3 regions of the Knoellia terrae genome follow, and region 2 is predicted to be linked to each of the others. Evidence: predicted binding sites of a transcription regulator. Region 2 holds the regulator's gene; each other region holds the start of a gene.
What was found. The regulator LexA, encoded in region 2, represses DNA repair genes until DNA is damaged. The targets are predictions, from matches to a motif close to TCGAACANNTGTTCGA.

Region 1 (3,270 bases), on a different contig from region 2:
GGGTGGCCCACCCCGAGGGCCTCAACCACGCGACCGACCTCGTCGCCCTCATCCGCACCCTCGGCGACTTCACGATCGGCGTGGCGGCCTTCCCCGACGTGCACCCGGCCTCTCCGGACCTCGACCACGACGTCGAGATCATGGTGCGCAAGGCCGACGCCGGCGCCTCCTTCGCGGTCACCCAGATGGTGTTCGACGCCGACAGCTACCTCCGGCTGCGCGACCGCGTCGCCGAGCGACGCGACCTCCCCATCACCCCCGGGCTGATGCCGGTGACCAACCTGCGCCAGATCACGCGCATGTCCGAGCTCATGGGGATGCCGCTGCCCCGACCGGTCGTCGACCGGCTGGAGGCCGTGGCCGACGACCCCGAGTCGGTGCGCGCCGTGGGGGTCGAGATCGCGACCGAGCTGGCCCAGCGGATGCTCGCCGAGGGCGCCCCCGGCCTGCACTTCATCACGATGAACCGGTCGACGGCCACGCTGGAGGTCTACGAGAACCTCGGTCTGTCCGCAGGCGCTCGCTGAACCCCGGCAGGTCGTCGACCTGAGTACGTCGTCACGGGCGACCTGAGTATCCGTACTGATCCCGCCACCACCCGTTCGGACCAGAGTTGCTGCCGCGGCCGCGTGGCCGGGTCGGCGAGTGTGGAGGGGCGCTCGTCATCCCGGCGACGCGGCCGTCCCGTGGCCGGTCAGTCGACCTCGATGGCCTTGCCGCCGGTGATCCGCAGCAGCTCGTCGTAGGTCGTCCGGAAGACCGAGTGGCTGTGCCCGGCCGCGGCCCACACGTGCTCGTGGGCACCGAGCGTCACGTCGACGACGGTGCGCAGGGGGAGGGGGTGGCCGACGGGGGCGACCCCGCCGATGGTGAAGCCGGTCCACCCGCGCACCTGGTCGGGGGTCGCCTTGTCGAGGGCGGCGAGGTCGAGGAGCCCGGCGATGCGGTCCTGGTCGACACGGTGACCACCCGAGGCGAGGACGAGGAGGGGTTCGACCGAGCCGTCGTGGTGGCGCCCCGCGAAGACGAGGGAGTTGGCGATCTCGGCGGGGGTGATCCCGAGCGCCTCGGCCGCCGCGCGGGCGGTGCGCACGGCGTCGGGGAGGTAGCGGACGGTCGTCCGGACATGGTGTGCCGCAAGGGTTTCGAGCACCACGGCGACGGAGGGGTGCGAGCTGAGGTCGCTCTGCGACACGGGATCTCCGGGCTCGGCCATGGTTCAGCGTAGGGCTTGACGGCGCGACGTCCGCGGGTTGTACAGTGGAGGTGTTCGAACAGATGTTCGAACGATGGGAAGGCTCGACCTCCCGACCCCATTCTGCCCCTGAGGAGGCCATGTCGTGGTGCGCCGGTACGAGGATCCTGTCGACGTCCGGGTCGAGGCCGAGACGGCCGGGACCCCGGGGCCGCTCGCGGTCCGGCAGCGCCCCCGGGCGTTCGTCTGGCGGGGCCGGATCCTCGTGGTCCGCGAGGTCCTCGACGACTGGAGCGAGCGCCGGTCGTGGTGGCGCGACCTCGGCGAGCCCGACCTCGGGAAGCGGCCCGAGCGGCCCGAGCGGCACGTGTGGCGCGTCGAGGCAGGCAGCGCCGCCGGCACCGGGGTCTACGACCTCGCCTCCGACGCCGCCGACGGCTGCAGCGACCCGTGGGTCCTGCTGCGGGCCCAGGACTGAGCGCCGTGAACGCCGGTCCCGCCCTCGCCCTGCTCGAACAGTCCCGCCAGTGCCTCGCCCAGGCGTATGCCGCAGAGCTGGCTGCCGTGCGCCTCGTCACCTCGCAGGACGCCGCGATGCGCGCCGCCGCGGCCCTCGTCGCCGGCCGCGGGACGCGTGGCCCCCAGGACCTGTGGCCACTGCTCGCCGCCCAGAGCCCCGAGCTCGCCGAGTGGGCCGAGGTCTTCGCGCTCGCCGCGGTGCGCCGCCAGCAGCTCGAGACCCTCTGCCCCGAGCTCCTCTCCGCGGACCGGCGCGCGCACCAGCGGTGCCCGGTGCGGGTGCCGGTCCGTGAGGCCGACGACCTCCTGCGTGCCGCCGAGACCTTCGTGGAGCTCGTCGCCGTCACCCTCGGCATGCCACGGGGCGAGCGCACCGTCCGTCGTCTGGCCGCCGTCCGGGAGAGCGCGTGAGCGACACCGACTTCGTCCATCTCCACGTCGCCTCCGGGTTCTCGATGCGCTACGGCGCCTCGACGCCACAGGACCTCGTCGAGCGGGCCGCGGAGCACGGCCAGCACGCGCTCGCCCTCACCGACCGCGACGGGCTCTACGGCGCCGTGCGCTTCGCGATGGCCTGCGGGCGGGCCGGCATCTCCCCGATCCTCGGGGTCGACCTCGCCGTGGGGCAGACGCCCGTCCCCGGCCGTCGCGTGCCGACGGTCCGGGCGCCGGTGCGCGGTGGTGCGGTCGTCGACCCACGGCTGCCCCGGGTCACCGTCCTCGCCCGGGGACGGGGAGCCGGCACCGAGCGGGGTCTGGGGTGGGCGGCCCTGTGCCGCCTCGTCACCGACACCCACCTGCGGGGGGAGCGTGGCACCCCGGTGACCCTGCCCGACCTGCTGGCCCGCTGGTCCCGGGGTGGGGCGCGACGCGAGGAGTGGGCGCAGCACCCCGAGCCGAGCCGGCTGCGCGTCCTCCTCGGCCCCGACTCCGACGTCGGGCGGGCCGTCCTGGCCCGCCGGCCGACCGAGGCGCGCACGCTGCTCGAGCGGTGGCGTGCGCTCCTGCCCGCCGAGGCGCTCGCGGTCGAGATCGTCATGGGCGGCGGGCCGGAGGGCTCGCCCGGCTCGCGCGCCCACTCACGGCGCATGCTCGGCCTGGCCGACGAGCTGAGGGTCCCGGCCGTGCTCACCGCCGCGGTGCGGCACGCCGACCGCGACGGCGTGCGCACCGTCGACGTCCTCGACGCGGCTCGCCGGCTGGTCGTCCTCGACTCCCGACACCTCGACCGGGTCACCGACGCCGGTCACCTCGCGAGCAGCGAGGAGATGTGGGCACGCGCCCTCGCCGTCGCCGGCGACCCGGACCGGGCCGCCCGGCTCGTCGCCACCACCCGGGCGATCGCGGGGGAGTGCATCCTCGACGCCCGCACCGACCTCGGCATCGGTGCCGTCCACCTGCCCGAGCCGAGCATCCTCGGCATCGACCCCGGTGACGACCCGCAGCGGGTGCTCGCCGAGCGGTGCCGCGACGCAGTCGGCACCCGCTTCCCGGGTGCCGGCGACGCCGCACGGCACGGCGTGCTCTCCCGCCTCGAGGACGAGCTGCGCGTCATC
Region 2 (3,270 bases):
ACGATGGCCGGGTGAGTTCAGAGGTGTCGGTGGGCGAGGTCGCGGCGCTCCTGCGCGCGACGGGGCCGGCGCTCGTGCTCAGCGGAGCCGGCATGTCGACCGAGAGCGGCATCCCTGACTACCGTGGACCCGACGGCAACCGCCGGGTGACGCCGATGTCGCACCAGGAGTTCACCGCCACGAGTGAGGCACGCCAGCGCTACTGGGCGCGCAGCTTCATCGGGTGGCAGCGGTTCAGTGCTGCCGAGCCCAACGAGGGTCACCTCGCGGTCACCGAGCTCCAGCGCGCCGGCGCCCTCGGACCGGTCATCACCCAGAACGTCGACGGGCTGCACCAGGACGCCGGCACCCGGGAGGTTCTCGAGCTCCACGGTTCGCTGGGGGAGGTCGTCTGCCTCACCTGCGAGAGCCGTCTCGACCGCGGCCTGCTCCAGGCGCTGATGGACGACGTCAACCCGGGGTTCGCCTCGCGCGCCCTCGGGTCCGTCGTCGACGGGTCCCAGGTCAGCAGCCAGATCCGTCCCGACGGCGACATCGTCCTCGCCGACGAGGCCGTGACCGCGTTCGCCACCCCACGCTGCCTCGCCTGCGGCGCCGACACCCTCAAGCCCGACGTCGTCTTCTTCGGTGGAGCCGTGCCCAAGCCGCGCGTCGAGCGCTGCTATGCCCTCACCGAGGAGGCGAGCGCCCTCGTGGTCCTCGGGTCCTCGCTCAAGGTGATGAGCGGCTACCGGTTCGTGCGCCGGGCGGCGGCACGCGGCATACCCGTCGTCGTCATCACCAGGGGCCCCACGCGGGGGGACGCCGAGACGACGCACCGTATCGATGCACCGCTCGGCGTCACCCTGGCGGCGCTGACCCGCGCGGTCGAGACCCAGGTGGCGTGAGGGCAGGCGGACCGACGCTCAGATCCGGCGCAGGACCGCGGTGACCTTGCCGAGGACCGTGGCGTGGTCACCGTCGATCGGGTCGAACGCCGGGTTGTGCGGCAGCAGCCACACCTTGCCGTCCTTGCGCTTGAACGTCTTGACCGTCGCCTCGTTGTCGAGCATCGCGGCGACGATGTCCCCGTTGTCGGCGGTGGGCTGCTGGCGGACGACGACCCAGTCGCCGTCGCAGATGGCCGCGTCGATCATCGAGTCGCCGACGACCTTGAGCAGGAAGAGCGAGCCCTCGCCGACGATCTGCTTGGGCAGCGGGAAGACCTCCTCGACCGACTCCTCGGCGAGGATCGGCACACCGGCCGCGATCGACCCGAGCACCGGGACGTAACTCGCCTCCGGCCGGAGGTCGCCACTGCCGGTCGGGTCGAGCTCGGCGTCGACGTCGTCGGGCGCGGCCCCACCGCGGTAGCCGCGGATGTCGCTCGGGGTGTCGGGGGAGACGACCTCGATGGCGCGAGGCCGGTTCGGGTCCCGGCGCAGGTAGCCCTTCTTCTCGAGGGCGTGCAGCTGGTGCGACACCGAGCTGGGCGACGTCAGGCCCACGGCTTGGCCGATCTCGCGCATGCTCGGCGGGTACCCGCGGCGGTCGACGGAGTTGCGGATGACGTCGAGAACCTTGCGCTGACGCACCGTGAGCGTGCCGTCACCCGGGTCACGGTCCGGCAGCTGGTGGACGTCGGCGTCGGCGTCCTGGCGGCTCTTGTCGCTCATCTCGTCTCCTCTGAAACCAGTGGTGTCAGTGGGGCCTGATTGGCTTCCTGACATGACCACAGCGTACGGAGTTCGTGCAGGCGGATCAAACACCTGTTCGACGCGTGTCTTGAATCGTTCGAACATCCGTGCTAGACATCGTACAGACGTTCTATCGAACGTCCTTTCGACCCAGGAGGACTTCATGAGTGCAGCAGCTGCCCTCGACGGCACCACGGGCGGGTATGCCGTCCCGCGTCCGGTGCGTCGCCCGGAGCGTCCGCGCCTCGTCCTCGTGCCCACCGGTGCGGCCGTCCCGGTGGCGCCGCGTCCGGCCCTCCGCCTCACCCGCACCGGCCGCCTCGCGCTCACGAGCTCGGTCCTGCTCGTCGCGCTGGTCGTAGCGTTCGTCGGCCTGACCGGTGGAGCGTCAGCGACCTTGGGCCCCGAGCGCGTCACGGTCGAGCAGGGTCAGACCCTGTCCCAGATCGCGGCCGAGTACATGGGTGGCTCGTCGATCGCCTCTGCCGTCGCCGAGCTCCGGCTGGTCAACGGTCTCGGCTCCGCCCAGGTCCGCGCCGGCCAGCAGATCGTCATTCCGCAGGGCTGATGCCCGCGCGATGACGACCGCACGCTCCGAGCCGCTTCGACCCCGGCTCGGTCCTGAGTCCATGGCAGAGCCTCGACCCCTCGCCGACTCAGCACGGAGGGCGCCCCGCCTTTGTTGTGCGGGGCGCCCTTTGGCGTGCCCGGGGGTCTCCACCACCGCCGGCACTCGAGGCTCAGCCGAAGACGAGCTCGAGCGTGCGCTCGTGGAATGACGCGAGGAGCTCGGCCGCCTCCGCGATCCCGTCACGTTCTGCCGGGGTGAGGTCGACGTCTGGCCGCACCGTCACGATGGCCCGTCGCTGCTCGAGCTTGCGGTTGAACGTGCCGACGTCGTGGGCTCCGACGACGACGATGCCGCCGCCGGCCTCGGAGACCAGACGCGTCCGGTCCGCCTGCTGGTTGCGGCGCAGGAACCCGGTCCTCGGATAGGTCAACGCCGCCTCGTCGAAGGTCGACAGTAGGTATGCCGTGTGCTCCCGCGTCGTGCGCGACGTCACCGAGGGGTCGAACCACAACGTCTCGTCCTGGCAGCTGACCTGCTCGAGGGGGTGTGACGCGAGCAGGGAGGGCGAGGTCGTCAGCTCCGCTGTGGCGGAACGGATCTCGCTGAGCGTCAGCCCGCTCCACCGCTGCAGGTCGCGCTCGGAGGCAGGGCCGTGACCGGCGTAGAAGCGGTGGGTCAGCTCGACCGCCGCTCGTGCGCGGGACCAGGAGTCGGACGCGGCGGGAGCCACGAGCCCGTCCACGAGGGCGTAGGTGTGCTCGGCGCCCCGAGGAGGTCCCGAGCAGATGACCGATCGCACCTCCGCCACGATGAGCTGGTGCGCCATCGCCTCCCCGGGCCCGGGCAGCCCGGCCGCGGCGAACGCGGGCCCGAGCTCCCGGCGGGTCATGGAGCGGCCGTCGACCAGCAGCGTGCGCAGCAGCTCGATGCCCCGCTCCCTGACCTCGGGAGTGACTCCGAGCTGGCGCTGTCGCGAGGCGGCCGATGCCTCCACCTTGGCGCCCGTGAGTGACTGGATCCAGC
Region 3 (3,270 bases), on a different contig from region 2:
ACGACGACGAGCTCGCTCGGCTCGACGGCGTGCTGGGCCCGCTTGCCCTCGTGCCCGACCAGCTCACGGATCAGCTGGTACTGCGCGTGGTTGGTGTCCTGGTACTCGTCGACCATGACGTGCCGGAAGCGCCGGCGGTAGTGCTCGGCCACGTCCGGGAACGCCTGGAACATGTGGACGGTGAGCATGATGATGTCGTCGAAGTCGAGGGCGTTGGCCTGCCTCAGCCGACGCTGGTAGGACGTGTAGGCCTCGGCGAGCAGCCGCTCGGTGTGGGTGCCGCCGGGGTTCTCGGCGCTCGGCTCGCCACCGACCCGGGCGCTGAACGTCTCCTCGTCGACGAGCTCGTTCTTGAGGTTGCTCACCTGGTGGGTGAAGGTGCGGGGGTTGTAGCGCTTGGGGTCGAGGTCCATGTCGCGGATGACCATCGACATGAGCCGCTGGCTGTCGGCGGCGTCGTAGATGGAGAAGGTCGACTTCATCCCGACCTTGTCGGCCTCGCGGCGCAGGATCCGCACGCAGGCGCTGTGGAACGTCATGACCCACATCGCGCGGGCGCGTGGGCCGACCAGGTCCTGGACGCGCTCGCGCATCTCGGCGGCGGCCTTGTTGGTGAAGGTGATGGCGAGGACCTGCCCCGGCTGGACGCCACGGGCCGCGAGGAGGTGGGCGACGCGATGGGTGAGGACCCGGGTCTTGCCGGAGCCGGCGCCGGCGATGATGAGCAGCGGGCCACCGGCGTGGAGAACGGCCTCGCGCTGCTCCTCGTTCAGCCCCTCGAGGAGGGCGTCGGGATCCTGTGGACGGCTGCCCCATGCCGGCTCAGGCGGAGCCTGGTCGTCGGAGGTCGCCCACGAGGGGACGCCGGCGGCGTTGACGAGGGCCGCGTGGGCGCTCTCGTGCGCTCCGGCATCGGTCGTGGGGGCGGCAGCGGGGTCGGTCGCGGGGTCGCTCGGGACACCGGCGTCGCCGAAGTCCAGACCGTCGAAAAGGGTGCTCATCTCACCGTCAACCCTACGTCGTGGTGCCCACAGCCCCTGCCTCGTCCATGCCCGACGAGCCCGGCCCGCCGTACCGAGATGGGTGAGGCTCCTCGCGATCTGCGCTGCCGTGACGGTCGCCCTGCTGGCCCTGGCCAGGTGGCCACGACGCATGAGCAGCGTTCCAGCGGAATCGAATTCATCCACAATGCTGATTTAGAACTCTTGACCTCGAACGTGTGTTCGACGAGAATGGAGGCATGCGCCAGCCCTCCACCTCCCCCGTCGTCGCGCTTCGCGCGGCGCTGGAGGGCGCCCGGGACTCGCTCAGCGCGGAAGGGCTCGGCGACGCTCTGGCCCGGATGACCGGACCAGAGCTGGCCGAGGTGATGACGCTGGGCGACGAGGTCAGGGCACGAGCCGGGGCCGCCCAGGTGCGGATCACCGCGGAGGCGGCGCACAGAGGCGAGTTCAGCACAGCCCGCCGCGGCGCCGGGTCGGTCCACGCCTGGGTGCGCGAGAACGCTCCGTCGTTGCGGCAGGCCGGGGCCGGACAGGTCGCGGCACTGGCGCAGGACGTCGCCTGCTCCGTCCCGGGCGGCCTGTGGAGCACGCAGGGACCGGACGCGGGAGCGTATGCCGACCCCTCCCGACCCGAGGGTGTCGTCTGGTCCCGCGTCGTCACCGGCGAGGTGGGACCGGCGCTCGCCCTGACGGCGCTGCGCGAGGTGGCACGCATGAAGGAGCTGCTCGTTCCTGAGGCGGTGCCGACCGTCACCACGGCGATCCTCGACCACGGAGTGCAGTGGGGAGCAGCCGAGGCCAAAAAGATCCGGACGAGCCTGCTCGCTGAGCACGGACGATCGGGAGAGCTCGACGACCAGCACCGGCGGCTGCGCGGCGGCGCCTACCTCTCGAGCCCGCAGGTTGCGGACGGGGACGTCACCGAGTACCGCATGGCGATGACGCCGGAGCAGGCCGCCACCCTCGAAGCCGCGATCGGTCCGCTGTCGCGGCCCGAGCCCAACGACGAGACCGGTGAGCGCGACCTGCGCCCGGCTGGGCAGCGCCGTGTCGAGGCCCTGGCCGCCGTGTGTGCCCGGGCCATCGGCTCAGATGCTGCCGACAGCGCACCCGGTGGAGCGGCCACGACCGTCCACGTGGCGATGGGCCTGGACGACCTCCGCGCCGCGGGTGGCGACGCGTCGACCGGCTCCGGCCGGGTCATGGTGTCGAGAGCCCAGCAGACGATCCTCGCGCCCGCCACCGTCCGCCGGCTCGCCTGTGATGCCGACGTCATCCCCGTCGTGCTCGGCGCCGACGGTGAGGTTCTCGACCTCGGACGAGCAGTTCGCCTGTTCACCCGCTCGCAGAGGCGCGTCCTGTGGCACCGCGATGCAGGCTGCACCTTCCCCGGCTGCGACATGCCGGCCGGCTGGACGGAGGCGCACCACCTCGTCCACTGGGCCGACGGCGGAAGGTCTGACCTCGACAACGCCGCCCTGCTCTGCCAGCGCCACCACACCCTTGTCCATGACCGGCGGCTGGTCGCCACCGTCCATCCGCCGGGCGCGGACGGTCGAGCCGTCGCCTGGGACCTCACCCCCGGCTCCTACGACCGTGCGCTGCCCGGCCGCCTCGAGGAGATGAGACGAGCACGACGCGGGGTCGACCGCCTCGACACCGGTCCACCTGACCCCTGGGTCACCCAGCCACCCGAACGCGTGATGCGACAGATCGCCGACGAGCTCGAGGCCGAGCACCTTGCCGACCGCTGGCCCCTCACTGCCTGAGGCCGATGCGATCTCGACAGGACAGGAATGCGGCTTCCCGCCATGCTGTCCACGGGTGGGGGCACCGGGTCCGCACCCGAACAGTGAGGGGAACTGGTGAACTCAATACTTCGTCGGGCCGCAGGGTCCGTCGTCTCGACTGCAGCCATCGCTGTGGGTCTCGTCGTCGTGGCGCCGGCCGCGTCGGCGCAGAACTGCATCGCGAGTGGCTACTCGAACGGCTACCGCAGCTGGTGCGCTCCCGCGGCCGGGGGCACCCACTTCCGTACGGTGACCACGTGCCGCGACGCGTGGCGTCCAGCCCAGCTGTACACCGTGGCCGGCTCGTGGGAGGTCCAGGGCGGGGACAGATGGTCCTACGCGCTGTGCCGCAGTGGCGACAGCCCGACCGGCGTCACCATCCAGAAGGGCAGCTGAGAAGCGCAGAGGGGGGGCGTCTCGGCTGTGTCGGGACGACCCCCCCTCAGGGCGACGGGCCGTTCGACAACGGAATTCCT

Region 1: ACOJV9_RS08680 (DUF6504 family protein) is a predicted target of LexA. The motif match lies at 1,271-1,286, and genes of this name have one in related genera.
Region 3: ACOJV9_RS04270 (DUF222 domain-containing protein) is a predicted target of LexA. The motif match lies at 1,212-1,227, and genes of this name have one in related genera.

Annotation. Positions count from the first base shown of each region.
Region 1 is NZ_JBMBWH010000005.1:71,758-75,027, reverse strand. It holds gene metF (methylenetetrahydrofolate reductase [NAD(P)H]) at 1-527, shown strand, start outside; gene ACOJV9_RS08685 (YbaK/EbsC family protein) at 695-1,216, opposite strand; gene ACOJV9_RS08680 (DUF6504 family protein) at 1,341-1,673, shown strand; gene ACOJV9_RS08675 (SAV_6107 family HEPN domain-containing protein) at 1,679-2,125, shown strand; gene ACOJV9_RS08670 (DNA polymerase III subunit alpha) at 2,122-3,270, shown strand, end outside.
Region 2 is NZ_JBMBWH010000010.1:77,434-80,703, reverse strand. It holds gene ACOJV9_RS13850 (Sir2 family NAD-dependent protein deacetylase) at 12-887, shown strand; gene lexA (transcriptional repressor LexA) at 906-1,655, opposite strand; gene ACOJV9_RS13840 (LysM peptidoglycan-binding domain-containing protein) at 1,840-2,244, shown strand; gene ACOJV9_RS13835 (winged helix DNA-binding domain-containing protein) at 2,417-3,270, opposite strand, start outside.
Region 3 is NZ_JBMBWH010000002.1:197,995-201,264, reverse strand. It holds gene pcrA (DNA helicase PcrA) at 1-1,001, opposite strand, end outside; gene ACOJV9_RS04270 (DUF222 domain-containing protein) at 1,241-2,773, shown strand; gene ACOJV9_RS04265 (hypothetical protein) at 2,870-3,190, shown strand.